Regions from separate parts of the Paenibacillus sp. FSL F4-0122 genome, predicted to be linked through region 1. Evidence: a T-box and tRNA genes for the amino acid it is inferred to sense, from the RefSeq annotation. Region 1 holds a T-box; the other holds one or more tRNA genes.
What was found. The T-box of region 1 lies ahead of trpS (tryptophan--tRNA ligase). A T-box ahead of a tRNA ligase gene usually reads a tRNA of that ligase, here a tRNA-Trp.

Region 1 (14,482 bases):
GTCCGCAAAGGTCTTAATGGCTTCACGTGTATCATTCTCTGGATCAAAAGAAATGGAGACGAACGCCGTATCTTTTCCAAAGCTGCCCTCGTCAACCAGAATCTTCTGTGTCTGGGATAACAGGAACGTAGTTATAGGACATACATCCGGACATTGCGTGAAAAAAAAGTATACCAGCCGTGCCTTACCTTGTGTATCAGCCAGAGTAATCTGGTCTCCATCCACATTTTCAAGTGAAAAGTCCTGCACTTCTCCGATTACCGGCAGTTTTTCTTTTCCTAAATTCAAAGAATTAACTGCCAGATAACCAGCCATTACCAAAGCAAGCAATAGTAGAATCCAGGTCCATTTATAACGCTTAAAGGTCTGCACGGACAATAATACCCTCCCTCTTCTTAACCGTGAATCGTATTTAATACAAGTACGATCAAACTTACCGTTAGGTAGTTAATGGAGAAGAGGAAGTTCTTCTTCGCCCAGACTTCGTCATCTTTTGCTGCAAAGCCCATCAAGGTTATGATTAACCAAGCCAGGGACAGCGCTGTTGAAATCACCAGATAAAAAATGCCTGCATAATCGTAGGCGTACATTAACACTGGAATAGGCAGTAACAGTGCTACATAAGGAATCATTTGAAACTTCGTACGACGTGTTCCTTTGACTACAGGCAGCAGTGGGAAACCTGCGGCTCTATATTCTTCTTTACGTCTAATCCCGAGCGCCCAGAAATGGGGAGGTTGCCACAGAAACAACATCGCAAACATCAGCCAAGCCCCTAGATCAACTGTTCCCGTAACTGCAACGTAGCCAATTACCGGTGGCATAGCTCCAGAGATCGCACCTACTGAAGTGCTCCATGTTGATGTCCGTTTCAACCAAAGGGTGTATACTACAACGTAAACGAACATCCCTACAATCCCGAACAGACCGGCTAAAACTCCGGAAAAAGCAAACAGCACAATCAAACCCGCAATCCCAAGCCCAATAGCATACAGCAATACGGTTTTGGGTTTCAATCGTCCTGTAGGAAGCCCACGATCGCGCGTTCTTTCCATCTTCATATCCAGATCACGGTCGAAATAGTTATTAAAAACACAGGCCGAAGCCATAACCAGCATTGTACCGAGCAGAGTCAGAACTAATCTGCCGTATTGAACATCCCAACCTGAAGCCAGCCAATATCCTGCAAAGGCAGCGATGAGGTTAGATCGGATAATACCGGGTTTTGTTACGGTAATGAAATCACGCCAACTTGCACCTTCCGGTGGAGATTTTGCAGACATAGCTGCAGAATCGGAAGAAGCTTGAAATGTTATATGATTATCCACACCAAATGATCCTCCTTCTAAACAAACTTCTAACGTTCTAGCCGAAGCACTAAATAGACTTCGCTGTTAACTTTATCATATCAAACCCGAGGAGACTTTGACAGTCATGGCACAGTATGTTCATGAATTTGACAATTACGTGACAATATTTATTTTCAGCCCCTTAATAACCTAAGCCGTATTTGGGTAATTATTAATAATGTACTTCCGAACAACAAAGGAGAACTGACCAATGGACACCGCTACACATTTAGTTATGGGCATAGGGTTAGCCGGACTTTCTTTCGTCGATCCCGTCGTTGCTTCTGACCCTAAACTGGCCGGGGCCGTTATGCTGGCAACGATTTTAGGCTCACAGGCTCCTGATGCCGATACCGCATTACGACTAAAGGACAATGCAATATATATTCGTAATCACCGTGGAATCACACACTCCTTGCCTTTTCTAATTTTGTGGCCCGCTCTGATTGCCCTAGTCTTAGGGCCTCTGTTTGGGTTTACTGATTTGGCAGCTTTAAGCCATGTTGCACTCTGGGGTTTCATAGGTGTAGGCGTGCACGTCTTCTCTGATCTGTTTAACACCTATGGAACTCAGGCGGCCCGTCCATTCACTGAGAAATGGATCGCCTGGAATATCATCCACATTTTCGATCCATTTATTTTTGGCAGCCATATCGCAGCTATTCTGCTCTGGATCACTGGGATTGTTCCGCCTAAACCTTTATTTATTACGCTTTATGCCTGTACCATTCTTTATTATATTTGGAGAACGATTGTTCATGCCCGCCTTACACGAAACATCAAGCTTAAAGATATACACCATACTGCTGGCGAACGTTATATTGTAATCCCTACAATTTCACTTAAACGCTGGAACGTAGTTAAAGTGAAAAAAGACGGCAGCTATGACGTTGGGCAGCTACTGAACAACCGTCTGGAATGGTTCAAACATGCGGTCTGCTCGAATCATCCCGCTGTGGAAATATCCAAGTCGCATCCAGATATTCAGTCCTTTTTATATTTCACCTCTTATGCGGTGGCCGAAGTGGAGGAGCTTCCTTCAGGATATATGGTGCGCTGGGGAGACGTTCGTTATTTACACCGCAAACAATACCCTTTTGTGGCTGTATTAGTTATGGATAACCAATATAAACCTTTAAATACTTATGTAGGCTGGCTTAGCAGCGATAAGCTCGACAAACGATTTTCCATCGACCCTGGTTCTTTACGATGAAACTGTAGACTTACTGAGAGAACTATTCTATAATCACAAAAAATCCCGGAGTATTTATAATACTCCGGGATTCATTTTAGCAGACACGGAAAGGAAGGCTCTTAATGGGTAAAGGACTCTCACTTTGGTTCGCTTGTTCTTCTATTCTTATTCTCACTGCCGCTTCAATCGCGATCAGCTATAGCTTCTGGCTAGCACTTCTGCTTGGTTTTCTCTGCGTATTGAATATTGGCTGGGGATTTATCCTCAAAGCCAGAATCAGACGCAAACAGGAAAGCTTAAGCTCTGATTAGATTAACGAGCTGGCAGAAAGCCCATCCGCTCTTTTACGCCATTCAATGTCTCAGCTGCAACAATACGTGCGCGTTCAGCACCTTCGGCAAGAATATCAGTGATCGCACCTGAACTGCGAATTTCATGATATCTTTGTTGCAAAGGCTCAAGTGTGGACACAACCACTTCCCCAAGATCCTTCTTAAAGCCACCATACATTTGTCCCTCATAACGATCGGCAATTTGCTGGAGGGACATTCCAGAACATTCCGAGTAAATACTCATCAAGTTACTAATCTCTGGCTTATTAGCCGGATCAAAGATAACTTCACGTCCAGAATCAGTCGTTGCGCGGCTGATTTTTTTACGGATCACATCCGGCGAATCCAACAGGGCAATATAGCTGCCTGCATTTGGGCTGCTCTTGCTCATTTTTTTAGTGCCATCATCCAGAGACATAATGCGTGCGCCCACTTCAGGGATATACGGTTCAGGAATCGTAAAGAATTCGCCAAAACGGTTATTAAATCGGCCAGCTAAATCACGGGTCAACTCCAAGTGCTGCTTCTGATCTTCACCTACTGGCACAAGATCCGCATTATAAACAAGAATATCTGCTGCCATTAAAGAAGGATATACGAATAGGCCCGCGCCAACCGAATCCTTACCTGATGATTTATCTTTGAACTGTGTCATACGCTCAAGCTCGCCCATTGCCGTTAGCGTAGTCATGATCCAACCCAATTCCGCATGCTGAGGCACATGGGACTGCATATATACATTCGAACGCACAGGATCAATTCCTGCCGCGATAAAGAGTGCAGCTACAGCTTCAGACTGCTCACGCAGTGCCGCAGGATCTTGAGCAACGGTGATCGCATGCATATCGACAACCATAAAGAAACATTGATGATCGTCTTGCAGCTTCACAAAATTTTTCAGCGCTCCGATATAGTTACCCAAAGTTAGAGAACCGCTCGGTTGTATGCCTGACATTACTTTTTTCAACATAATATAGACCTCCGTTAGATGTGATTTCCAATTTCCGAGAACGCAAAAAAAGCCTCATCCGCAAGGGACGTGAGACCGTGGTGCCACCCTTATTCGCTGCTAAACCTTTGTATAGTCAAAAGGAAACAGCCTTAGTCTTCCGTTAACGGGGAAGATCCGGCCGGTCTACTAGGGTATCTTGCTCCCGTTCAAGCGCGGCGCTCAGGGGTCCATTCATCAAGAGTGTCCTACCGGTTCGCATCAACCACCGGCTTTCTGAAGGTACATTTCCTGCCTACTTGTCCCCGTCATCACATTCTCATCATAATTTAATGCCTTCATCATAGAACCATAAAGAGAAGTTGTCAAATCACTTAACCACTTCCGTATAAATCTGTTATGATAAGGTTATCCATGTTCTATTCGATTACAGTTACGATAAAGGAGCATATCTCATGAAACAGGTGACCAAAGGGCAGTGGGGCGGTTATGATACTTATATTTTGCACAGCCGCGAACTGGAAGTCACGCTTTTGCCGCGACTAGGAAACAACGTGATTTCATTGTTTGATGTAAAGGAACAACGGGAAATTCTGCGGCGGCCTGATGAAAGCGATCAAGCTTTCTTTATGCAAAAACCTTACCATTTTGGCATCCCGCTCTTAATTCCACCCGGAAGAATTCGTAAAGGAAAATTTCAATTCGAGGGTACAAGTTATCAATTTGACCAGAATACCGCTGGTGACAATCATATCCATGGTCTACACCGGACTCAATCCTGGTGTGTCAGCGATATTGAAGAAGACGAGGACGGTTGTGCAGTCACTACTGAATTCCTTACTGAAGATGATCCACACTGGATGGAGCAATTTCCCATTCCACTCAAATTCGAAATGACATTCAGGCTTCAGGATGCCCGGCTCAGCCAGACTTTAAAGGTTACAAATCTCGGCGATCATCGTATTCCCTTTGGGATCGGTTATCACACCTGGTTTATGATCGATGGAGAACCTGAACGCTGGAATCTCAAATTGCCCGTAAACAGCATTTATGAACTAAACGATGAATTGCTCCCTAGCGGCAATCTAATTCCACTCGGTGATCTAGATTCTCTAAATTCTGGAATTAACCTACAGGGAACTAATTTTGATACCGCTCTGCGTATTGGTGACAAGCAGCCCGTAGAAGCATTGTTATTACGCGATGATGGTTATGGTCTTCGTTATACGGCCGACGAGAATCTTTTTCGCCACTGGGTCCTGTATACCAAAGGACCAGCCGATCAATTTCTGTGCATCGAACCTTATACCTGGCTCCCGGATGCTCCTAACGTTTCCGACGATCCTTCCTTCACTGGCTTGCTGAAGGTAGAACCAGGTCAAAGCCTTGAGCTGTCCACTATGCTGGAAATGATCTATCCCGAGAATTAAAGCAGATATACATTATATCGGTCTTCCCTTGCGTTTACGTAAGAGAAGGCCGATTTTTTGTGCGAGCTTAGTTATTTAGGCTTTCCTACCCTTACTTTTAATCGACTAATAATTACCATCCTTAAAACCTTTCGATAGCATGCATGAATTAGCCTCTTAGCGCTCATACTATCTTCACAACGGGCGAAGGAGGTGACACACATGGGTCAAGCAGGTCAAGGTCGTAGCAGCCGTTCCAATAACCTTGTAGTTCCTCAAGCAAATGCAGCGTTGCAACAATTGAAATATGAAGCAGCACAAGAGCTTGGAGTAACGATCCCAGCTGACGGTTATTACGGGAACTACACTTCCCGCGAAACTGGTTCTTTGGGAGGTTACATCACTAAACGTCTAGTACAACTGGCAGAACAACAACTGTCCGGTCGTCAGTAACATCGTTATCTTAAGTGTTTTATCCGGCTGAGGTCTTAAAAAGCCCATTGCCGACTAGCTTTCAAACCTCTCACACTTCTTCCAGAAGCTGTGGGAGGTTTTTCTAATTTATACCCTATAATCCGAGCTGCATGCAATCTTTATGTAAAACGTTTAACTTAAAAATTGATCAGCACTCTCGGCGTAAGCATTACGGGGAGATCGAATCATCAGATTTGCCATATTATAATTGGACTCCAGCGTAGCATCTACGATTAGCTTCCCCTGTCTTATAGCGAATTCATAGCTGATCTCACCATGAGTCCAGCGCCGTTTGTATTTCAGACTCTCCAGTGCCATTAGACGAAAAGAAGACTGCTGACTCTCCGTTATTCCTTCCTTTACTTCTGTGAATCCACCACCCCGACCGGCTAGAGGGTGATGACGTATGCCGAATTTGCCAATGGTATTATTTCGTATTTGCACAAATACCGTACCGGAAGATAGTCCCGATAATTCCTCTTGCAGTTCCCTAAACACCAAATCCATCTGTCTTGCTAAGGATAGCTGTTCTGTCTTAAGCATATCTTTCCTCCTAAAAGTTTTGTGAGCTTAGCTTCTTCGAGTTCACTTCGTCTTTTATAAATCGAACCCTAAATATTTAGGCTAAGGATCCGTCGCTACTGCGGGGAATGTTTGGACTTCCAGCCGCTGTTGTCTCCAAATTTCTTGAATTCTTACGCGTACAGCGGGTGAAATTCGGAGACAAAGGCGGTCGCTCCCGCTCTTACAGTTCCAAAATTCCCCTCCGCCACTCCTTCCCCTTTTCCCAAGTTTCTGGTTCGATTTATATTGTTTGTGAGCTTAGCTACTTCGAGTTTACTTCGTACAAATCGGCTTAGTATGCGCTTACTTAAGCTTTTTGAGCTAAGCTCATTAGTCTTCCTTGCAAGCCTTATATAAGGCTCAAGGCTCATTATAGACCCCTTAAATACGCCAAACAACATTATTCTACAAAATTGGGTTATTATCCCTAGTAATGCGCAAAATTCATAGATCATTCGTATATTAATTTTTATAAAACGGGAGTTTTCGACATTTAACCATTAAAAAAAGACCCCTTAACCGGGGTCTTTGCGTGTTCACACTGAAATTCCGTTATTTTTAGCGCACTGAAATTTGTCTTATTTTAGACATTTCATGCTAAATGCTCAGTCATCTCCAAGAACTCGTTGATATCAGCCACGATCAAATCTGTAGCCCCTTGCCAGAAATCTGGCTTAGTCAGATCCACACCCAAATGTTTGAGCACCAAATCCTCCAATGTCATCACGCCGGTATCCTGCAACAAGCTATCATATTTGTCTGCAAAGGAAGCTCCCTCTTGTAATGCCAGACGATATAAGCCTGTACTGAACATATAACCAACAGTGTACGGGAAATTATAGAAAGGTACATCTGTGATATAGAAATGCAGCTTCGACGCCCAGAAGTGAGGATGGTATTCAGAAAGCACACCACAGAAAGCTTCTTTCTGTGCTTCCACCATCAGAGCAGACAGTTCCTCAGCATTTACAAGGCCTTCCTTACGTTTTTCATAAAAGCGAGTCTCGAACAAGAATCGAGCGTGAATGTTCATAAAGAATGCCACACTGTTCTGTATCTTCGTTTCAAGCAGTGCCAGCTTCTCCTCTGCATTGCCCGCAGCTTTAACCTGAGCATCAGATACAATCACTTCTGCAAAGGTTGAAGCGGTCTCTGCAACGTTCATTGCATAATTCTGATTAAATACAGGTTGATCATCAAGCAAGTAGGAATGATAGGCATGTCCCAGCTCATGGGCCAATGTTGAAACATTGGAAGGTGTGCCGCTGTAAGTCATGAATATCCGTGATTCTTTGCTCTCAGGGAAGGAAGTACAGAATCCACCAGGACGTTTGCCATTACGATCCTCAACCTCGATCCAGTTATTATCAAAGGCACGCTCTGCAAACTCAGCCATCTTAGGACTAAATTTACGGAACTGTGTGACGATATCCTTCGCAGCTTGATCATAAGGGATTTTGCCGGAGGATTTGCCTACAGGAGCTTCGACATCGACCCATGAGAGGGAATCCAACCCCAGCAGCTTGGCTTTGCGCTGAAGGTAGGACACGAGTACAGGTTTGCTCTTCGTAATTACGTCCCACATCGTATTTAAGGTGTCCTGTGTCATACGATTGATGCTGAGCGGATCTTTTAGAACATCGTCCCAGCCTCTGCCCTTATAGAGCTTCAGGCGGAAGCCTGCTAAGTGATTTAAAGTATCTGCGCAATTATCTGCCGCTTCAGTCCAAGCCTCTTCCCATTTATGGAACATCGCTTGACGCACTTTTGGATCTGGATCATCCAGCTTATTAAAAGCTTGACCTGCAGAAAGCAGCTTTGTTCCTTCTTCATCCTCAAATGGGATCTTGATTGAGCTTACAATCGTATCATAGTGTCCGCTCCATCCATGATATCCGTCAACAGCTAATTCCAACGCTAAGCTTTCCAGCTCAGGGCTCATCTTCTCACGGGCCAAATCACGGCTCTCGCTCAGTACGAACGTTAAAGGAGCAATCTCTGGACGAGCCATCCACTCAGCCCATACCTTGTCCGTAGTCTGACGCAGTACATTGCTAAATTGCGAGCTGATCCCTTCGAATCCGGCGCGCATGCTTGTCACTTTGGCTGCCAGTCTTACCGCACCCTTGTCCATCTGATTCTGAGCGCCTAGACAGTCTGCGAAGGAAGTGACCTCCACAAGTCTTCCTGAACAGCTCTGAAGCAATGCTATAACCTCATCCAATGCTTTTGTAGACGCAACATCCGTTGGTGCCACAGCATCCTTCACAAAGCCCTGTAAGGATAAAATATCTTTTTCAAGCTTGCTCAAGAAACCTTCTAGTTCTGCAGACGAAGACCCCCCCGGAAAAATAGTATCCAGTTCCCAAGTCAGTGATAACGGTTGTTTCATTTGTACTCACCATTCCTTTGCTTTCATTTGACTTTCTTTGTAATTGTCTTAACACCATGGTAAAGTGAATAACGATATCTGAACATTTATAGCCGATAAACTTTAGGAGGGCATTCATATGAAGCCACTACAAATTTCACCGGAAACAGCCATTACGTTATCCAAGCAACTAGGCGTTCCTTTGGAACACTTGATGCATATGCCCCAACATATTTTACTACAAAAAATAGCGGAGCTATCCAAAAAACAAAATCCCCCACAAACTGAGGGCGAAAATGAACAGACTCCTTCTGGGAAGGACTCACAATGATTCCTTTTAGTCATACCTGGCCTTATGACATCATTCTAGGCGATATGTATGTGCAATACTGTCCATTCTGCAACTCAGAGAATGTGCTTCTGCCTATGAAGCCAAAAGAATTACAAATCGTTCGTGACGGCAAGAAAAAACTGCTTGTCTTCCCCTGCTGCAGCGCCAGTCCTACAGTTATAGATAATGACGGCGATTACCTTTTGTTCGATCGAGCTGTCAGATAAGCAAATCCTAACATTTTCTTTCTACAAAGCGCAGAGGAGAATTAAATTCTCTTCTGCGCTTTTTGTTGTTCGCAAATCGTTATGAACTTGAAGACAAGCCTTCGACATCAACCTCAACCTCTACAGCCTCAGCACGCATTTGCTCCCGTAAAATAACCCACTGCTCACGTGCCGCTCGAATCATCGCCGCATCCATAATCTTCTGATCATTAATCAGACGGGAGAACCACATCACAGCCACTGAGTATTCTCCGATGCGCCGATTAAGTTCGCCGATCAGGTACATGAGCCGGGCATCATTGCCGGCAATGCCATCTTTTTCATAGACCTTAACATACTCGTCCAAAGAATAACGTAAAAAACGCTTCTCCTGCTCAGTCTCCCCTTGGTAGCGATAGAGCCAAGCAATGTGATGCAGCAGACTTGCAATAATCCGATCTTTATCGTTAATACTCTGAGCACATAAAAGCGCCAGCTTATAGGTCTCGAGCGCAGTTTCCCAGTCTCTTTTCTCCCCAAAGTCACGGCTCTTCCAGCGTTTCCCTACCTGCTCATTAAATGCCTTACGCTGACGTTCCGTCAGCTTGTCAGCCGAATTTTCTGTGGAGGCAAACCCGCAATTGGGGCAGACCCGTACAACATAATAATCCGGATTCTCATTTTTATAATACGCGCAGAAATCAGCATCACGCCGAATAGCCTTTTTTAGACTAGGACGTACCCGCGAGGTTGAAAATTCATTTTCACAGTTGCAACACTTGACCTTAATAGAATATAGGGGTATTAACTCTGTCAAGTACTCTCATTCCTTTCAGGATCAACCTGTCCCTTGTTATTCCTGGGGCATGTTAACAAAATGATGTGCAGGACCTGCAAGGCGGCTAAGCACGAATGAACGCAGTGGTTCTTCGACTCCAGTCTCCACCAGTGCCTCTTTCATACATTGTAGCCACTCATCAGCACGTTCTGGTGTAATAGGAATATGCATATGCCTTGCTCTCATCATGGGATGTCCATGTAATTCCGAATAAAGCGGACCCCCGCCAAAAAACTGTGTCAGGAATTGATATTGCTTCTCCAGAACTGGAGTAATATCTTCAGGGAACAAGGGTCCCAGCTGCGGATGAAGCTGTACCTTGGCATAGAACACTTCCACCAACCGATGTAGTGCTTCAGCCCCCCCTAGATTGTCATATATACTCTCATTTGGATTCATTGAGGTTACCAGCCTTCTTCCATATTAATGAAACGTTACTTATTTTATTATACCAAAGATAAGCATAACACGGATATCCGTCGAAAGTGCTCTCTAAACTACAGAAAAAAGGCGCTAAACTATAGTTCAGCGCCTGAAGAGTAAGGTTAGTAGGTCCTAAATTCCTCATCACCAGGAGGGACGAGAGAGACCCGGATTACATATACAAAAGCACAAACGAGAACTCCGGCTATAACGCTCATCGCCATCACTCCATCCCATTTAATCGTGTAACAGAGGGTGCATTTATTTATTACATAATATCATAATTCCTGCGAAAAAGCACAGATAATTGTAACCGCTTTCTCCATTTTTTTGTGCTTTTTGTCCCTCTTTTTGCATACATCTAACCATAGACCAGGAGGCGTTAATTATGACTTTTAAAAAGATTGGCGGCCCGCTGCTGGGATTCATATTGGCTGGTTGTATGCTGCTGATGTTACTTCATCCTGAAGCATCTCTTGCCGCAGCCTTACGTGGCCTGGCCATCTGGTGGGACGTGCTCTTCCCTTCACTGTTTCCCTTCTTCGTCATTTCTGAAATCATGCTAGGCTTAGGCATTGTCCATCTCTTCGGCGCTTTACTTGATCCACTGATGCGCCCCCTCTTCGGTATACCTGGCAGCGGTGGTTTTGTCGCGGCCATGGGATATGTATCAGGATATCCCGTTGGAGCCAAATTAACCGCTAAGCTGCGGGAGCAGAAGCTGATCAGCAGAATCCAAGGTGAACGCCTTGTAGCATTTACAACCTCCTCCGATCCTATTTTTCTACTAGGGGCGGTATCCGTTGGGTTCTTTCGCGATGCTTCTTTGGGGCTAATATTGGCACTAGCCCACTACGGAAGTGGCTTAATGGTTGGTCTCCTAATGTCATTTCATGGACGTAAGGAACAAAAGACTCCCACCCAAGACCCAACAAAAAGTAGTTCTGACGCCCCCTCTGCTCCAGCAAAACAAGGATTCGGCAGAATACATGCCGCACTCCTTGCGATGTCCGAAGCCCGGCGCAAGGATGGACGGAGCTTCGGGGAACTGTTAAAAGGAGCGATCCAATCCTCGCTACAGCTTATTATTGTCGTAGGGGGTCTGGTTGTATTCTTCAACGTGCTAATGGAGCTGCTTGCCCGTGCCGGAATCCTGCCCTCACTATTTAGCCTGGCCGGATCTCTCGTCTCCCTTGTTGGAGGGCCTCCCGAATTAGCTCAGGCCTTGATCAGCGGATTGTTCGAGGTCACCATAGGTGCTCGTTCTGCTGGTGAAGCCGCTTCTTCCATCCCGCTTCAATTCAAGGTCGCAGCAGCTGCCTTTATTCTCTCTTGGGGCGGATTATCTGTACATGCCCAAGTCGCCAGTATTTTGAACGGTACCGGGCTGCGTTATCTGCCGTTCTTAACTGCACGACTAATACATGCCATACTCGCAGCAGGTCTCGTGGTGCTGCTATGGAAGCCTGTGATGGGATCAGGATTGTCTTCTGCCTGGGTCTCTCTGCCTGCCTCCACTGCCTTTACACCTTCAGCCTCAGGTGTCACTGCCAGTCTAGCTCTACTGAGTCTTATACTAGCCGCTGCTCTTCTAGTGTCACTGCTTATCCCTGCCTTTATGGCAATGCTCCGATTGATGCGCCGAAGTTGATTACATATTGTGTTCCGGGGCAAGATTGATTATGATCGGTGTATGACGGAATTATATAAAGGAGCTTGTACATCTTGAGATATTATGTTCTGGACCGCGGTGATGAGCTGTCAATCAAACTTGCCGAGCAATTTCACAAGCTGGCGGCGGAGCGGGATTTGCAACTGGATGCCGAGTCTCCGGAAATCGTCATCTCGATAGGTGGAGACGGCACAATGCTGCACGCTTTTCATACCTTTATCGACCAGATTCCCAACTTAGCCTTTGTAGGTGTGCACACAGGACACCTCGGCTTCTATGCGGACTGGCAAGCAGAAGAGCTGCCCACCTTAATCGATTATATGTGCGGAACCGGTGAATCTGAGCCGCAGAAACCGCGTATTGTGAAATATCCATTAATAGAGCTGGAGATTCACAAAAAATCGGGATCTTCGTCTCACATTGCCCTCAACGAATTTACCCTTAAAGGGGTGGATGGAACTATAATGATCCAAATCGACATCAACGATGTCACCTTCGAAATGTTCCGGGGCGATGGACTTTGTATTTCAACTCCCTCTGGCAGTACAGCTTATAACAAAAGCCTAGGGGGCGCTATGGTTCACCCTTCAATAGAAGCGCTGCAGATTGCCGAAATCGCGTCTATTAACAACCGTGTATTCCGGACAATGGGCTCGCCGCTACTACTGCCAAAGCATCATCATTGTGACATTTTTTCATGTAAAGACCAGCGTTTGCTGCTCACCGTAGATCATAACAACATTCCTGTTGATGACCTGATTTCAGTACGCTGTCAAGTTTCAGACAAAAAAGTCAGCTTCGCAAGATATCGTCCGTTTCCGTTCTGGAACCGTGTCCGTGAAGCTTTCTTAGTCTGAGATCAGGGGATCAAAAAGCTGGAGATTTCAATATCTCCGGCTCTTTTTGGTGTGACAAAACTAACACCAATTGATAGACATAGAGAGAAATCAAATGGTATAATGAGGCTATTTTACAAAGAGTTACATAAAAGGAGAGAGTACTGTTGAAAAAATTATTATCCCTCTTGAGCATAAGTCTTCTGGCCCTGATACTGGCGGTCCCGGCTTTTGCTGCTTCAAAACCGATTGATGTTTATATCAACGGCAGTAAGGTTTCCTTTACCGCAGGAACCCCTTACTTAGCGAACAATTCTGTACTTGTCCCTTTCCGGGTCATCTTCGAAAAGCTTGGACTGCAGGTGCTTTGGGATGCCAAGACTGGAACAGTAACAGGTAAAAGTTCAAATCTGGCGATCAGCCTGAAAATTGGCAGCAACCGTGCAACCGTTAACGGAACCGTGAAAAAACTGACCACCGCACCAGTCTCCTCAGCTGGCACTACATACATTCCTTTACGTTTTATCGCAGAGGCAACCGGAGGCACAGCCGTCTGGAATTCAACCAGCAGAAGCGTGCAAATTACCACCCCAGTATCCAAAGATAAGGACGAAGCAGCGATTACAGCATTAATCCGTTTGTCTAATAAGTATTTTAATGAAGAAAAAGCAATTAGCTTCTATTCCCTTATGGATTCAGAATCCTCTAATGCGGAGTCAGTGGCGGATCTCAATGCATCCTTTGAGATTTTTGATATAAAAAATACTATTGAGAGTTTGGAAATCATTGATATTTCAGGCAATGACGCTACTGTGTATACACTGGAAAGCTCTCGCCGGACAGGTGGGGCCTATACGCCAGATACAGAGGACGAATACATGTATACACTTGTCCGCAAGAATGGAAGCTGGAAAATATCATCTGTGGAATCCCAAAGCTCCGTGATACTGCTGACTCGTGAACAAGCTCTAAAAACAGCAGCTAACATTCCTCAAAATGATGCGGATGCCATCAAAGGTAATATCACCAAATATTATCAAGCTATGAATGAACAAAATCCGGCGGCTGTTCTTTCCACCATGACTTCATACGGAGAAGAATATGATACCTCCCTTAAGGAAGATCTGGAAGATTTCTTTACTTCATACGACGTCACTTATACTCCAAGCGTTTCAAATATCTACTATTTTAGCGCCAAAGAAGCAGCTATTTATGTGGAAAACAAAGAGAAAGATGCCAGTGAAGAGGAAACTTTTGAGCAAGGCACTATCTTCATTTTATCCAAGTCGGATAGCGGGGTATGGACTACTGATAACACCTATAGCGTTTACTATAAACTTGTGAAATCCTAAAACCATACGTCACAGAAAGTTAATTCGTGCAGTGTATACTTTCTTATCTTATAAATTATATAAAAAGGGCGTATGATTCCATGAAATCCAATAAAGTAATAAGTGCACTTTTAGGCAGCTGTCTGGCTTTATCCCTAACTTTTGCTCCAGTAGTTTCTGCTGCCGATGCCGCTCAGGCATC
Region 2 (14,482 bases), 190 kb from region 1:
GCAGTTGGTGATATTCAATTGTATTTGCCAGTGTTAAGCAACTATACAGTGAATGGTTCCAGTGGATATGGTGATATTACTTCAGATTTGCCTGAACTTACAATTGATAAGAAAAAAGTATCAGGTGAAGTGGGGACCGGTGAGTTCAAGCTTCATGTTGAAGGAAATAGCAATCTAAATGTTAGGAAATATTGAAAAAAGTAATTTTTCTTATATAATAATAAATATAATGTATAGACTTCGTTGACAACATTGAAAAACCAGTCTTACAATCTTAAGAAGTACTTCTTTTATTTTTAAATTCAAAAGGCGGTGACAGTAATGGGGAGTGGAGTACAACATGCACTGGAACAATTAAAGACAACAGGTGTCCGTATAACGCCCCAGCGTCATGCGATTCTTACGTATTTGATGGAAGCAATGAATCATCCTACAGCTGACGATATATACCGGGCGCTAGAGCCGAAATTTCCGAGCATGAGCGTTGCAACTGTATATAATAATCTCAAGATGTTTATGGAAGCCGGCATGGTTCGCGAGTTGACCTACGGGGATAGTTCCAGTCGTTTTGATGCCAATGTATCTGATCATTATCATGTCATCTGTCAGCTATGCGGTAAGATTGAAGATTTTAGTTATCCATCGCTTCATGATGTAGAGATACATGCGGAGCAGGAAACGGGCTTCAAAATTACGGGTTTGCGTATGGAATTGCATGGAGTTTGCAAATGTTGCAGAGAGAAGCAACAATAAGACAGAATACTACAGTACTCAAGGGCGTATAGCCAAGCTACACAATAAACGTGTGAAATCCGAAAGCGGAGGACTCACGTTTTTATTTTTTTTAAAATAACAAAATATAGTGAAAATGACTAACTTATACTGGTTATCCGGAACCAAGTGGATGTTATAATCGTATTGTTAGACTTAACTTAAAATCATCTAGTATTTGGAGGATATATTTTGGACAGAAGATATAGACAAAAACGCGTTAAAAAGCGCGGAGGTCTTTTCCGACGCTTTTTTGGACTTTTGCTCATTGCGGCAGCAGCTTATTGGGTTGTGTTTTTTGTATTGCCAAATCGCCAGCACATCGATCCAGACTGGAAAGGCCTAGAACATCCTATCTTCGTAAAAGGAGAAGTAACAGGATATTCCGCATCAGGGACCGGTGATAGCATGCTTTTACCTCTACCATTACTGCAGGAACATGTGGACTCCTCTATTCGTTATGAAGAAAAGACTAAATCGGTCATCCTATCAACGGAAAGTGAACTTCTATATATGCAAGAGGATAAAACCGATGCTAGTCTGAACAATCGTCCGCTGCAGCTGCGGCTGGCACCAGAAGTTAAGGAAAAGATAACTTATCTTCCTGCGGATGTTTTAGAAGACCTGTATGGGTTTGAGATTCAAGAGGATACGACTACCGGGGCTGTGCTGTTAATGACAGCAGGGGAGACTGTACCGCTGGGGAAAGTGAAAGGTGAAGCAGGTGATAAGACAGTCGCTCTTCGCAGCGAAGCGTCGATTCACGCACCCATCGTGGCGGATATGTCCCCGGGAGCCAGTGTGAGTATTTGGAATAAGGAAAATGAGGACTGGCTGTATGTGCAGTTAAGCAGCGGTTACGCGGGGTATGCCAAGGCCAGTGATATTATCTCGGACGGTCAAAAAACAGTGGAACCGAAAAGCACCACTCCCTCACGGGCAGAACGAAGTTGGAAAGGGAAGTCAGTGAATTTGTATTGGGAAGCAGTTTATCAACGTAAACCTGATCCAAGTACATTCGGTGAGCTTCCAGGGGTTAACGTGGCTAGCCCGACTTGGTTCAGTATCATAGATGGTGATGGAAATGTGCGCAGTCAGGCTGACAGTGCGTATGTGCAATGGGCGCATGAGCGCGGGTTGGAAGTGTGGGGGCTGCTCAGCAATAGCTTTGATCCGGACATAACCACTGAGGCATTGTCGAGCTATGAGAAGCGGATGAACGCGATCGTACAGATCCTCGAGTATTCAGATTTATACAAGCTGGATGGAATTAATATTGACTTTGAGAATGTATATACGAAAGACGGGGAGAATGTTACACAATTTATGCGAGAGCTAAAACCTATGGCTCAAGCCAAAAACTTAATCGTCTCCATAGACGTAACCCCTAAATCCAACAGTGAGATGTGGTCAGCTTTCCTTGATCGTAAGGCTCTTAATTCCGTAGTTGATTATCTTATTGTTATGGCTTATGACGAGCACTGGGCGGCTAGTCCTATCGCGGGCTCTGTTGCGTCTCTACCGTGGGTAGAAAGCTCGTTAAGCCGGATCATAGAGGAAGACGATGTACCGCCTGAGAAGCTGATTCTGGGGATTCCACTGTATACTAGAATCTGGACTGAGGCCCAGGTAGATGGCAAGACCAAAGTAAGCTCTAAATCGGTTAGTATGAATGCCGTTGAAAAAATTATTAAAGAGAAGAAGCTAACCCCAACCTTTGATAAGGCAGCTGGGCAGAATTACGTTGAGTATAAGGAAGATGGCGCTCTTAAAAAAATATGGATCGAAGACAAAGTTTCCTTAAAAGCTAGAGTTGAGCTTGCTAAGTCTTTAGGGCTTGGTGGCATCGGTTCATGGAATCGCAGCTTTAGTAATCTGTCTGCATGGGAGGTATTACAAGGAATTCATAAGTAATTATTATTTCATTCATAATAAACAAAGGGGCTCCCAATACGGGGGCCCCTTTGTTGTATTAAGCAAATGTTTGATTGCATTATAAATCGCTAGTAATAAGCTTCTGTAAGATGTGTTTTATTGATTAAGCTGCTGACTCTTAAGTTGTTCCGCAGTAATATTGGCCTCAGCTGGATCCATAGTAAGGATGGTATGGCAGAACATACAGCGGTCTGTTTTGCCCAGCATTTTGGTCAGCTTGTGACATTCAGGGCATTCCAGTTGGACTGCGCTAGTTGACAGCATCCCAGCCCAGAAATAGATTGCAAGACTTGCCATCATTGAGATTAAACCGATTACAAGACCGATTCCAGCGAATACTTTTCCAGTTGAGCCCCAAAACACGATGCCCGCTGTACCCAAAACCATAAGTCCCATTCCGAGCATTGTGAGCAGTAATCCCCATGTGCGAAAAGCGTTGATCTTAGCCGTTTTAAACTTCATGAGTGTTTGCTCCTAACTAAATATAGTTGGGTTGTCCAGAAGGAACTGTCTTTCATATGTAGAATAATAATTATAACTGAATTATAACTGACTGGACGCAAAATCGCCAAATTTAATGGAGGGAAGCATGGAACTGTCCAATGTAACTTTGTTGAGTGGAGAAACGTTTGATGAGAATGTTTTAGGAGCGGTCGTTTTGCGGCAGAATGGGGATATTCCGTTTCAAAGCGCACTTCTTCAAGATTTTGATATGATAGTGTTAGTATTGCATGAAGAACAGGATAGAGAGCATATTGTTCGCCATACCATTGCCGGTGACCAACGGACCCAGTCAGTCCATATCGGCCTATTTGCTTTGGAGCAGGCTGTTATGGCAGGGGATAATAACGAACTTCTTATCAGTTTGATGAGGGGGGAAGTGATCTGGGACCCCAAGGGAATACTCGAGGAAATGCGCAGCGAGATATTGCAATTTGAAGGACCGATCAAGGAACGGGTCGCATTTATGGAGTTTGCCCGCTTTTTGCATATGTATGTGAAATCCAAGCGCTATATAGAGGCTGGCTTTATTATGGATGCTTACAACTGTGTATTGATAGCCTTATATCATTGGGCAAGAATAGAAGTGAGTGAAGTGGGTGCTTTCCCCGAGCCAGCTATTTGGGAACAGGTTAAAAGCATGAATACCTCCGTTCATAAACTTTATGAGGAGTTAACGGTCAGTACTGAGACCTTAGAGCAACGTGTGGAGCTTGTGCTTCTTGCATGTGAATTTGGAATTATGTCCAAAATGACGGACTGTTGTCTATTGCTCTTTAATATTTTGAATAGCCGTAAGGAAGCATGGAGCATTAAAGAATTACTGCAGCATTCAGGTCTGAGTCAATTAGAGTCTGAACTACCCCTTGTTTTACGAAAGCTGGTTTCTCGTTCGCTAATCCGAGAGATTACATCTTGGGCTGATGTTCACGAGGGAGAAGGGCATGCGATCCGCTATACATTATAGAGATGAATTAGATACAGTAGAAGATGTTTAATTATAGAGAGATGAGCAAGGATAGGGAGAGGCTGAGCACTCTCTTTTTTGTTTGTTTGCTAATATGAAACGCTCATATTTATTCAGAAAAATTAATGGTTGACTCTTTCCTTGTTCATGTGTTAAATTATAACTCGTCCCTCTGACACAGAGATGTGCTTTCGAAAACATTCGAAAGACAACCGAAAAAAGAAATTAAAAAAAGGTTGACTAAAACGAGGGTGCTGTGATATATTATAAAGGTCGCTGCTGAACAACACATCGACGAAATAAACAGCTTGATCTTTGAAAACTGAACAACGAGTGAGTAGGAAATCACGTAAGTGATATCCAAAATTAGAGAATTAATTTTCTCGTCAGATGTTTCAAAATGAGCATATCGCTCTTTTCAATACTAATTGGAGAGTTTGATCCTGGCTCAGGACGAACGCTGGCGGCGTGCCTAATACATGCAAGTCGAGCGGAGTTATTTTGAAAGCTTGCTTTCAAAATAACTTAGCGGCGGACGGGTGAGTAACACGTAGGCAACCTGCCCTTCAGACTGGGATAACTACCGGAAACGGTAGCTAATACCGGATAATTTCTTTTTTCTCCTGAGAGAAGAATGAAAGACGGAGCAATCTGTCACTGAGGGATGGGCCTGCGGCGCATTAGCTAGTTGGTGGGGTAACGGCCCACCAAGGCGACGATGCGTAGCCGACCTGAGAGGGTGAACGGCCACACTGGGACTGAGACACGGCCCAGACTCCTACGGGAGGCAGCAGTAGGGAATCTTCCGCAATGGGCGAAAGCCTGACGGAGCAACGCCGCGTGAGTGATGAAGGTTTTCGGATCGTAAAGCTCTGTTGCCAGGGAAGAACGTCCGGTAGAGTAACTGCTACCGGAGTGACGGTACCTGAGAAGAAAGCCCCGGCTAACTACGTGCCAGCAGCCGCGGTAATACGTAGGGGGCAAGCGTTGTCCGGAATTATTGGGCGTAAAGCGCGCGCAGGCGGCTATTTAAGTCTGGTGTTTAAACCTTGGGCTCAACCTGAGGTCGCACTGGAAACTGGGTGGCTTGAGTACAGAAGAGGAAAGTGGAATTCCACGTGTAGCGGTGAAATGCGTAGATATGTGGAGGAACACCAGTGGCGAAGGCGACTTTCTGGGCTGTAACTGACGCTGAGGCGCGAAAGCGTGGGGAGCAAACAGGATTAGATACCCTGGTAGTCCACGCCGTAAACGATGAGTGCTAGGTGTTAGGGGTTTCGATACCCTTGGTGCCGAAGTTAACACAGTAAGCACTCCGCCTGGGGAGTACGGTCGCAAGACTGAAACTCAAAGGAATTGACGGGGACCCGCACAAGCAGTGGAGTATGTGGTTTAATTCGAAGCAACGCGAAGAACCTTACCAGGTCTTGACATCCCTCTGAATCTGCTAGAGATAGCAGCGGCCTTCGGGACAGAGGAGACAGGTGGTGCATGGTTGTCGTCAGCTCGTGTCGTGAGATGTTGGGTTAAGTCCCGCAACGAGCGCAACCCTTAACTTTAGTTGCCAGCAGGTAATGCTGGGCACTCTAGAGTGACTGCCGGTGACAAACCGGAGGAAGGTGGGGATGACGTCAAATCATCATGCCCCTTATGACCTGGGCTACACACGTACTACAATGGCCGGTACAACGGGAAGCGAAGCCGCGAGGTGGAGCCAATCCCATCAAAGCCGGTCTCAGTTCGGATTGCAGGCTGCAACTCGCCTGCATGAAGTCGGAATTGCTAGTAATCGCGGATCAGCATGCCGCGGTGAATACGTTCCCGGGTCTTGTACACACCGCCCGTCACACCACGAGAGTTTACAACACCCGAAGTCGGTGGGGTAACCCGCAAGGGAGCCAGCCGCCGAAGGTGGGGTAGATGATTGGGGTGAAGTCGTAACAAGGTAGCCGTATCGGAAGGTGCGGCTGGATCACCTCCTTTCTATGGAGAATCGTTCTCTGCAATGAGGACATTCAAATCGGAAGTTTAACTTCCACAATCTCAGGTTTAGGCCTGTTACTCACTCGTTGCTCAGTTTTGAGAGTTTAAGCTCTCGAGTAAGACTTGATCCTTGAAAACTGGATACCGAAACGAATTTGCGTTTTAGAACATCTTTTAGCAACTTGTGCAAACAAGTAAATGTTATTAGTGAGATTTTTCTTCGGAAGAATCAAGGTTAAGCTAATAAGAGCACACGGAGGATGCCTAGGCGCCAGGAGCCGACGAAGGACGTGGCGAACAACGAAACTGCCTCGGGGAGCTGTAAGCAAGCTTTGATCCGGGGGTGTCCGAATGGGGAAACCCAGCTGTGGTAATTCGCAGTTACTCATTTCTGAATACATAGGAAATGTAGAGGCAGACCAGGGGAACTGAAACATCTAAGTACCCTGAGGAAGAGAAAACAATAGTGATTCCGTCAGTAGCGGCGAGCGAACGCGGAACAGCCTAAACCAAGGGGCTTGCCTCTTGGGGTTGTGGGACGTCTCACATGGAGTTACAAAGGAATATGGTAGGTGAAGAGGTCTGGAAAGGCCCGCGATAGAGGTAAAAGCCCTGTAACCTAAACTGTATTCTCTCCGAGACGGATCCCGAGTAGTGCGGGGCACGTGAAACCCCGTATGAATCCAGCAGGACCATCTGCTAAGGCTAAATACTACCTGGCGACCGATAGTGAAACAGTACCGTGAGGGAAAGGTGAAAAGCACCCCGGAAGGGGAGTGAAATAGAACCTGAAACCGTGTGCTTACAAAAAGTCAGAGCCCGATCTATGGGTGATGGCGTGCCTTTTGTAGAATGAACCGGCGAGTTACGTTTAACATGCAAGGTTAAGCCGAGAAGGTGGAGCCGCAGCGAAAGCGAGTCTGAATAGGGCGATTGAGTATGTGGACGTAGACCCGAAACCGTGTGATCTACCCCTGTCCAGGGTGAAGGTGCGGTAACACGCACTGGAGGCCCGAACCCACGTACGTTGAAAAGTGCGGGGATGAGGTGGGGGTAGCGGAGAAATTCCAATCGAACTCGGAGATAGCTGGTTCTCCCCGAAATAGCTTTAGGGCTAGCCTCGGTATAAGAGTAGTGGAGGTAGAGCACTGATTGGGTGCGGGGTCCGCAAGGATTACCAAGCTCAGTCAAACTCCGAATGCCATATACTTATTGCCGGGAGTCAGACAGTGAGTGCTAAGATCCATTGTCAAAAGGGAAACAGCCCAGACCATCAGCTAAGGTCCCCAAGTGTGTGTTAAGTGGGAAAGGATGTGGAGTTGCACAGACAACCAGGATGTTGGCTTAGAAGCAGCCACCATTGAAAGAGTGCGTAATAGCTCACTGGTCGAGTGACTCTGCGCCGAAAATGTAACGGGGCTAAACACACCACCGAAGCTATGGCTAGATACGTATGTATCTGGGGTAGGGGAGCGTTGTGTAGGGGTTGAAGGTGTACTGAAAAGAGCGCTGGACACTACACAAGTGAGAATGCCGGTATGAGTAACGAAAAGATCAGTGAGAATCTGATCCGCCGAAAGCCCAAGGTTTCCTGAGGAAGGCTCGTCCGCTCAGGGTAAGTCGGGACCTAAGGCGAGGCCGAAAGGCGTAGTCGAAGGACAACAGTTTGAAATTACTGTACCACCGTAATCCGCTATGAGCGATGGGGTGACGCAGGAGGGTAGTGACGCGGACTGATGGATGTCCGTCTAAGCAGTGAGGCTGATGTGTAGGCAAATCCGCACATCGTTAAGGCTGGGCTGTGATGGGGAGCGAAAATTATAGTAGCGAAGGTCATGATCTCACACTGCCAAGAAAAGCCTCTAGCCAGGAGAAGGTGCCCGTACCGCAAACCGACACAGGTAGGCGAGAAGAGAATTCTAAGGCGCGCGGAAGAACTCTCGTTAAGGAACTCGGCAAAATGACCCCGTAACTTCGGGAGAAGGGGTGCCCCGGTAGTGTGAATAGCACGAGGGGGCCGCAGTGAAAAGGCCCAAGCGACTGTTTAGCAAAAACACAGGTCTGTGCGAAGCCGCAAGGCGAAGTATACGGGCTGACGCCTGCCCGGTGCTGGAAGGTTAAGGGGAGTGGTTAGGGGTAACCCGAAGCTATGAACCGAAGCCCCAGTAAACGGCGGCCGTAACTATAACGGTCCTAAGGTAGCGAAATTCCTTGTCAGGTAAATTCTGACCCGCACGAATGGCGTAACGACTTGGGCGCTGTCTCAACGAGAGATCCGGTGAAATTTTAATACCTGTGAAGATGCAGGTTACCCGCGACAAGACGGAAAGACCCCATGGAGCTTTACTGCAGCTTGATATTGAATTTGGGTACGATCTGTACAGGATAGGTGGGAGCCGTAGAAATCGGAGCGCAAGCTTCGGTGGAGGCGCCGTTGGGATACCACCCTGATCGTATCTAGGTTCTAACCTAGTACCCTTATCGGGTACGGGGACCGTGTCAGGCGGGCAGTTTGACTGGGGCGGTCGCCTCCTAAAGAGTAACGGAGGCGTTCCAAGGTTCCCTCAGAATGGTTGGAAATCATTCGCAGAGTGCAAAGGCATAAGGGAGCTTGACTGCGAGACCTACAAGTCGAGCAGGGACGAAAGTCGGACTTAGTGATCCGGTGGTACCGCATGGAAGGGCCATCGCTCAACGGATAAAAGCTACCCTGGGGATAACAGGCTTATCTCCCCCAAGAGTCCACATCGACGGGGAGGTTTGGCACCTCGATGTCGGCTCATCGCATCCTGGGGCTGAAGTAGGTCCCAAGGGTTGGGCTGTTCGCCCATTAAAGCGGTACGCGAGCTGGGTTCAGAACGTCGTGAGACAGTTCGGTCCCTATCTGTCGTGGGCGCAGGAAATTTGAGAGGAGCTGTCCTTAGTACGAGAGGACCGGGATGGACGTACCGCTGGTGCACCAGTTGTTCCGCCAGGAGCATGGCTGGGTAGCTACGTACGGACGGGATAAGCGCTGAAAGCATCTAAGCGTGAAGCCCCCCTCAAGATGAGATTTCCCAATTAGTAAGACCCCTTGAAGACGACGAGGTAGATAGGTTGGAGGTGGAAGTGCAGCAATGCATGGAGCTGACCAATACTAATCGGTCGAGGGCTTATCCTATACTTAGAATGCAGATTTGTTTCGGATTCAGTTTTCAGGCGATTAAGCCTGGTATGAATATTCCCTGATAGCTCAGTTGGTAGAGCACTCGACTGTTAATCGAGTTGTCACAGGTTCGAGTCCTGTTCGGGGAGCCATATGGAGAGGTGTCCGAGTTTGGCCGAAGGAGCACGATTGGAAATCGTGTAGGCGCCACAAGCGTCTCGAGGGTTCGAATCCCTCTCTCTCCGCCACAAATTTTTAATTAGTATGGCCCGTTGGTCAAGGGGTTAAGACACCTCCCTTTCACGGAGGTAACATGGGTTCGAATCCCATACGGGTCACCAAATTTTCACTTGATTTATCCTAGTGGACTTTGGTACAATAACAATTGTTGTTTATGGAGGCTTAGCTCAGCTGGGAGAGCATCTGCCTTACAAGCAGAGGGTCGGGGGTTCGATCCCCTCAGCCTCCACCATAACATATTTTTACTGACGCGGGGTGGAGCAGCCCGGTAGCTCGTCGGGCTCATAACCCGAAGGCCGCAGGTTCAAATCCTGCCCCCGCAACCAATTAACTTAAGCAATTATATCTTTTGGAACCGTGGTGTAGTTGGCCTAACATGCCTGCCTGTCACGCAGGAGATCGCGGGTTCGAATCCCGTCGGTTCCGCCATTTTCATCATGGCTCGGTAGCTCAGTCGGTAGAGCAGAGGACTGAAAATCCTCGTGTCGGCGGTTCGATTCCGTCCCGAGCCACCATTTATCATCACAAAAGAATGAGTGCCATGCCGGTGTAGCTCAATTGGTAGAGCAACTGACTTGTAATCAGTAGGTTGGGGGTTCAAGTCCTCTCGCCGGCACCATCCTTGGAGGATTAGCGAAGTGGCCAAACGCATCAGACTGTAAATCTGCTCACGTAAGTGTTCGGTGGTTCGAATCCATCATCCTCCACCAGTTTTTAGGGGCATAGTTTAAAGGTAGAACAACGGTCTCCAAAACCGTTGGTGTGGGTTCAATTCCTGCTGCCCCTGCCAAGTTTTTTCTAAAGTTTAATATGGCGGCCGTGGCGAAGGGGTTAACGCACCGGATTGTGGTTCCGGCATTCGTGGGTTCGAGACCCATCGGCCGCCCCATTTTCTTTAAAATGAATAATGGCGACAATATCAACTTAATATGGCGACTGTGGCGAAGGGGTTAACGCACCGGATTGTGGTTCCGGCATTCGTGGGTTCGAGACCCATCAGTCGCCCCATTTACTTTAAAATGTTATTGGGGATTAGCCAAGCGGTAAGGCAACGGACTTTGACTCCGTCACTCATAGGTTCGAATCCTATATCCCCAGCCATTTTATGCGGACGTGGCTCAGCGGTAGAGCATCGCCTTGCCAAGGCGAGGGTCGCGGGTTCGATTCCCGTCGTCCGCTCCAAAATTTACATGGCGCCATAGCCAAGTGGTAAGGCAAAGCTCTGCAAAAGCTTTATCCCCAGTTCAAATCTGGGTGGCGCCTCCATTTAGTTCATATGTGCCGGCGTGGCGGAATGGCAGACGCGCTCGACTCAAAATCGAGTGGGAAACCGTGGAGGTTCGAGTCCTCTCGCCGGTATCTTAAAAAGGTTAGTAAGATTGCTTTTATAAGCAATCTTACTAACCTTTTTTCTTTATGTTCTTAGTTTTACAGGATTAAGCCGTTGAATAGAGGAGTTTCTCTATTTCAACGGCTTTTTTTAATCTGATTAGTGATTAACCTGATTGATTATTAATGCGGAATGCTCGCGGGGTATGACCTATTTCTCGTTTAAACATATTGCAGAATTGGGCATCGTTCACAAAACCTGCAGCAGCAGATACTTCAGAGATTTGCATCTGAGTATGACGTAATAGAGATTTTGCATACTCCAGGCGTTTTAACAGCAAATACCGCAGGGGTGAGGACCCGAAACGTTCTTTAAATAGATGGCGAAAACGATCGTAGCTATATCCGGACATTTCTGATAGTGTTTCGACGGACAATTTATGGCGATAATGCTCATTCATATAATTAAGGACATATTGTACTCGATCTTCTGTTGGGGATTGATATCCAGAGGCACTAAGAAGCCTCATAAGATGGACGGTAATCTCGCTCATTTGTAGGTTTAGAAGCTCAGAGAATCCGTCTTGCTTACGTGTAAACTCTGCTTTCATTCGCAGCAGGATTTGAAGAACGGTCTGATCTTTATCATCTTCATATACGCCGAGCAGATTACTCATATTAGGGTGTACCGAGTGGAAGCCTACAAATAATACATTTGCATCCTCACGGTGGTGCTCGTCATGTTTATGATTGGGTGGCACAAGCGCGAAAGAAGAGGAGCGAAAATGGTAACTTCGTGGGCCAACATTGGTTGTCCCTACCCCCTGTAAATAATAGACCAGTTCGTAGCATTCATGCTGGTGTGGAGGGATATAAGTATTTAGCTCATGTGTGGCACTTACAATATATAGAACACGATCCATGATGATCCTCCAATACTTATGTTTTAGCCGAATCGTACAAAACTATGACCGAAATCATATAATTATTTTTAATAATATTTGTTATGATCGTATCAATAAATCCGAAAGTTCGCAACCTGACTGGCCATCTCGTTCGGAAATAAAGCGGATTATTAATAATAATGGTATTTTTATTGCTATTTTTGAGCCTAAACGTTAAATTTATTACTTTTAATGATACTTTATTTGGAAAAAAGAGAATTTCCATTTGAACCGTGAATTATACAATGGGTGAAGATGGGGATTCTGCCGGATTACTAACCAACTAAAATTAGGGGTGGAATAGAGTAATGAATAAAAAAGTTCTTTCTTTGTTGTTATTAATGGTGATGGTTCTGGTCACAGCATGTGGGAATAACACGTCCAATAACGGTTCTTCTGCGAATACTGGATCAAACGCTGCTGAGGGTGGAGAAAAAGGTTCAGGGGATAAACTCAAGGTTGTATTGCTGATTCCGGGGACACTTGGGGATAAATCATTTTTTGATTCCGCTAATAACGGCTTGCAAAAGGTTAAGAATGAACTAGGTGCAGTAACAAAGGTTGTTGAAATGGGCGTTGATAAAACGAAATGGGAGCCTACATTTAACGATATCGCTTCCGAGGATTGGGATGTAATTATTTCTGGCGGTTCTGAAATTACAGAGATGTTTAATGCAACGGCAGAATTGTATCCAGACAAAAAATTCATTAATTATGATACCGACATCGATGAAGCACCAGATAACATGTACAACATGTCTTATGCGACAAATGAAGTATCTTTCTTGGCAGGTGCCGTAGCAGCATTAGCTACACAATCGGATATGCCGAATGCTACCCCTGAGAATGTGATTGGGTTTGTGGGCGGTATGGATATTCCGGGGATTAATGCTTTCTTGGTCGGCTACATTCAAGGTGCTCAGTATGTTGATCCTGATGTAAAAGTGGCTGTGTCGTACGCTGGTGATTTTGTTAACCCGGCAAAAGGTAAGGAACTGTCTCTAATTCAATATAACTCCGGTGTGGATGTTATTTTTAACGTGGCTGGGGGTACAGGTCATGGGATCTTTGACGCAGCTAAAGAGAAGAAAAAATATGCAATCGGTGTAGACTCCGATCAGGCAATGTTGATTAACGATACGGATAGTGAAAAAGCAAATCTAATCGTTACTTCATCTATTAAAAAGATTGATACGGCTATTCTAGGTGCAGTGAAGAGATTGCAAGAGGGTACGCTAGAAATGGGCAAACGTGATGTGTTGAGCTTTGTAGATGATGGTGTAGGTATTGCTGAGAATGATATTTATAAAAATGTATTCCCGGCTGATCTTCAGGCCAAGGTTGAAGAAGTGAAGCAAAAGCTGATCAATAAAGAAATTAAAGTGGATAATGCGATGGGGATGGAAACTGCAGAGGTAGAAGCTATTCGTAACGCAGTTAAGCCTTAAGCTTTAAATCTTAAGATCAGCTCTATAGAGATAAACCTACAGTTGGAGATTCTTCTAGTCAGGGGAATTCCAGCTGTATATTTTTGCAGACCTCCAAGTTGAAAGGCGTTGAGACCTATGTACAAAGCTCTGCTGGAAATGCGGGGAATTACCAAGGTATATCCCAATGGCGTCGTTGCAAATAAAGACGTGCATTTTTCTTTACGTGAGGGAGAAATACATGCGATTGCAGGTGAGAACGGTGCTGGTAAATCGACTTTAATGAAAATTATGTTCGGCATGGAAGAGCCAAGTGAAGGCGAGATCTATATCAAGGGTGAAAAAGTGAAGCTGCAATCCGCTCAGGACGCCATTGATAGAGGCATCGGCATGGTCCACCAGCATTTCATGTTGGTACCTTCGTTTACGGTGGCAGAGAATATGGTGCTGGGTATGGAGCCGCGCAGAGGAGTTGGCATTAATTATGCCGAGGCTGTGCGCATGACGGAAGAGACCGCAAGGAAATACAATCTGGCCGTGGATCCTAAAGCAAAAGTAGAGGATCTTACAGTTGGGATGAAGCAAAAGGTTGAGATTCTTAAGGCGCTGCTGCGTGGTGCGAAAATTCTGGTGCTTGATGAGCCGACTGCGGTGTTGACTCCACAGGAAACAGAGGAATTGTTCCGCGAGCTTAAGCAATTAAGGGAACAGGGTCATACGATAGTTTTTATTTCGCACAAATTAAAGGAAGTCAAAGCGATTTGCGACAGAATTACGATTATGCGCAGCGGCCGTAGTGAAGGTGTTTTTCAAACACAGGATGTGACAGAACAGGAAATCTCGCGACTAATGGTCGGCAGAGACGTCGTGCTGAAATATGACAAAGAGATTCTGGCTGTTAGTGAGCCAGTACTAACGGTGCAGGGACTCAGTGTGAATGATGCAGATGGCAAAGCATTATTGTCGGATATCAATTTTGCGGTACGTGGTGGGCAGATCGTTGGGATTGCTGGTGTAGAAGGCAACGGGCAGACACAGCTCATTGAAGCTCTTACAGGTAGCTTGAGAGGTGTCTCAAGTCAGGGCTCTGTACTAGTGAAGGGAAAGGATATCCGTGAATCGGATATTTTGGATATTCGTAAGCTAGGCGTTTCCTATATACCGGAGGATCGGATGCGGCAAGGGATCGCTAGTGAGGCAAGCATAGCTGATAATCTGCTATCTACTCAGTATCGTACAA

Region 2: it has a tRNA-Trp gene. The T-box ahead of trpS (tryptophan--tRNA ligase) is inferred to sense a tRNA for this amino acid. The anticodon was not compared.

The regions. Positions count from the first base shown of each region.
Region 1 is NZ_JBBODI010000001.1:3,404,144-3,418,625, reverse strand. It holds gene MHH49_RS14760 (SCO family protein) at 1-372, opposite strand, end outside; gene cyoE (heme o synthase) at 396-1,328, opposite strand; gene MHH49_RS14750 (metal-dependent hydrolase) at 1,561-2,562, shown strand; gene MHH49_RS14745 (hypothetical protein) at 2,667-2,855, shown strand; gene trpS (tryptophan--tRNA ligase) at 2,857-3,843, opposite strand; T-box leader at 3,907-4,146, opposite strand; gene MHH49_RS14735 (aldose 1-epimerase) at 4,281-5,255, shown strand; gene MHH49_RS14730 (alpha/beta-type small acid-soluble spore protein) at 5,457-5,687, shown strand; gene MHH49_RS14725 (hypothetical protein) at 5,841-6,251, opposite strand; gene MHH49_RS14720 (M3 family oligoendopeptidase) at 6,865-8,664, opposite strand; gene MHH49_RS14715 (YycC family protein) at 8,783-8,974, shown strand; gene MHH49_RS14710 (hypothetical protein) at 8,971-9,201, shown strand; gene MHH49_RS14705 (DUF2225 domain-containing protein) at 9,281-9,997, opposite strand; gene MHH49_RS14700 (globin domain-containing protein) at 10,034-10,417, opposite strand; gene ylbJ (sporulation integral membrane protein YlbJ) at 10,830-12,092, shown strand; gene MHH49_RS14690 (NAD kinase) at 12,167-12,970, shown strand; gene MHH49_RS14685 (copper amine oxidase N-terminal domain-containing protein) at 13,117-14,301, shown strand; gene MHH49_RS14680 (S41 family peptidase) at 14,382-14,482, shown strand, end outside.
Region 2 is NZ_JBBODI010000001.1:3,210,452-3,224,933, forward strand. It holds gene MHH49_RS13875 (DUF4097 family beta strand repeat-containing protein) at 1-195, shown strand, start outside; gene perR (peroxide-responsive transcriptional repressor PerR) at 322-753, shown strand; gene MHH49_RS13885 (glycosyl hydrolase family 18 protein) at 964-2,685, shown strand; gene MHH49_RS13890 (DUF2614 family zinc ribbon-containing protein) at 2,803-3,168, opposite strand; gene MHH49_RS13895 (nucleotidyltransferase-like protein) at 3,296-4,174, shown strand; rRNA gene MHH49_RS13900 (16S ribosomal RNA) at 4,600-6,157, shown strand; rRNA gene MHH49_RS13905 (23S ribosomal RNA) at 6,391-9,317, shown strand; tRNA gene MHH49_RS13910 (tRNA-Asn) at 9,379-9,454, shown strand; tRNA gene MHH49_RS13915 (tRNA-Ser) at 9,458-9,550, shown strand; tRNA gene MHH49_RS13920 (tRNA-Glu) at 9,569-9,643, shown strand; tRNA gene MHH49_RS13925 (tRNA-Val) at 9,699-9,774, shown strand; tRNA gene MHH49_RS13930 (tRNA-Met) at 9,792-9,868, shown strand; tRNA gene MHH49_RS13935 (tRNA-Asp) at 9,894-9,971, shown strand; tRNA gene MHH49_RS13940 (tRNA-Phe) at 9,982-10,057, shown strand; tRNA gene MHH49_RS13945 (tRNA-Thr) at 10,086-10,161, shown strand; tRNA gene MHH49_RS13950 (tRNA-Tyr) at 10,167-10,252, shown strand; tRNA gene MHH49_RS13955 (tRNA-Trp) at 10,259-10,332, shown strand; tRNA gene MHH49_RS13960 (tRNA-His) at 10,356-10,431, shown strand; tRNA gene MHH49_RS13965 (tRNA-His) at 10,475-10,550, shown strand; tRNA gene MHH49_RS13970 (tRNA-Gln) at 10,569-10,643, shown strand; tRNA gene MHH49_RS13975 (tRNA-Gly) at 10,650-10,724, shown strand; tRNA gene MHH49_RS13980 (tRNA-Cys) at 10,735-10,808, shown strand; tRNA gene MHH49_RS13985 (tRNA-Leu) at 10,823-10,901, shown strand; gene MHH49_RS13990 (AraC family transcriptional regulator) at 11,039-11,794, opposite strand; gene MHH49_RS13995 (BMP family ABC transporter substrate-binding protein) at 12,124-13,263, shown strand; gene MHH49_RS14000 (ABC transporter ATP-binding protein) at 13,381-14,482, shown strand, end outside.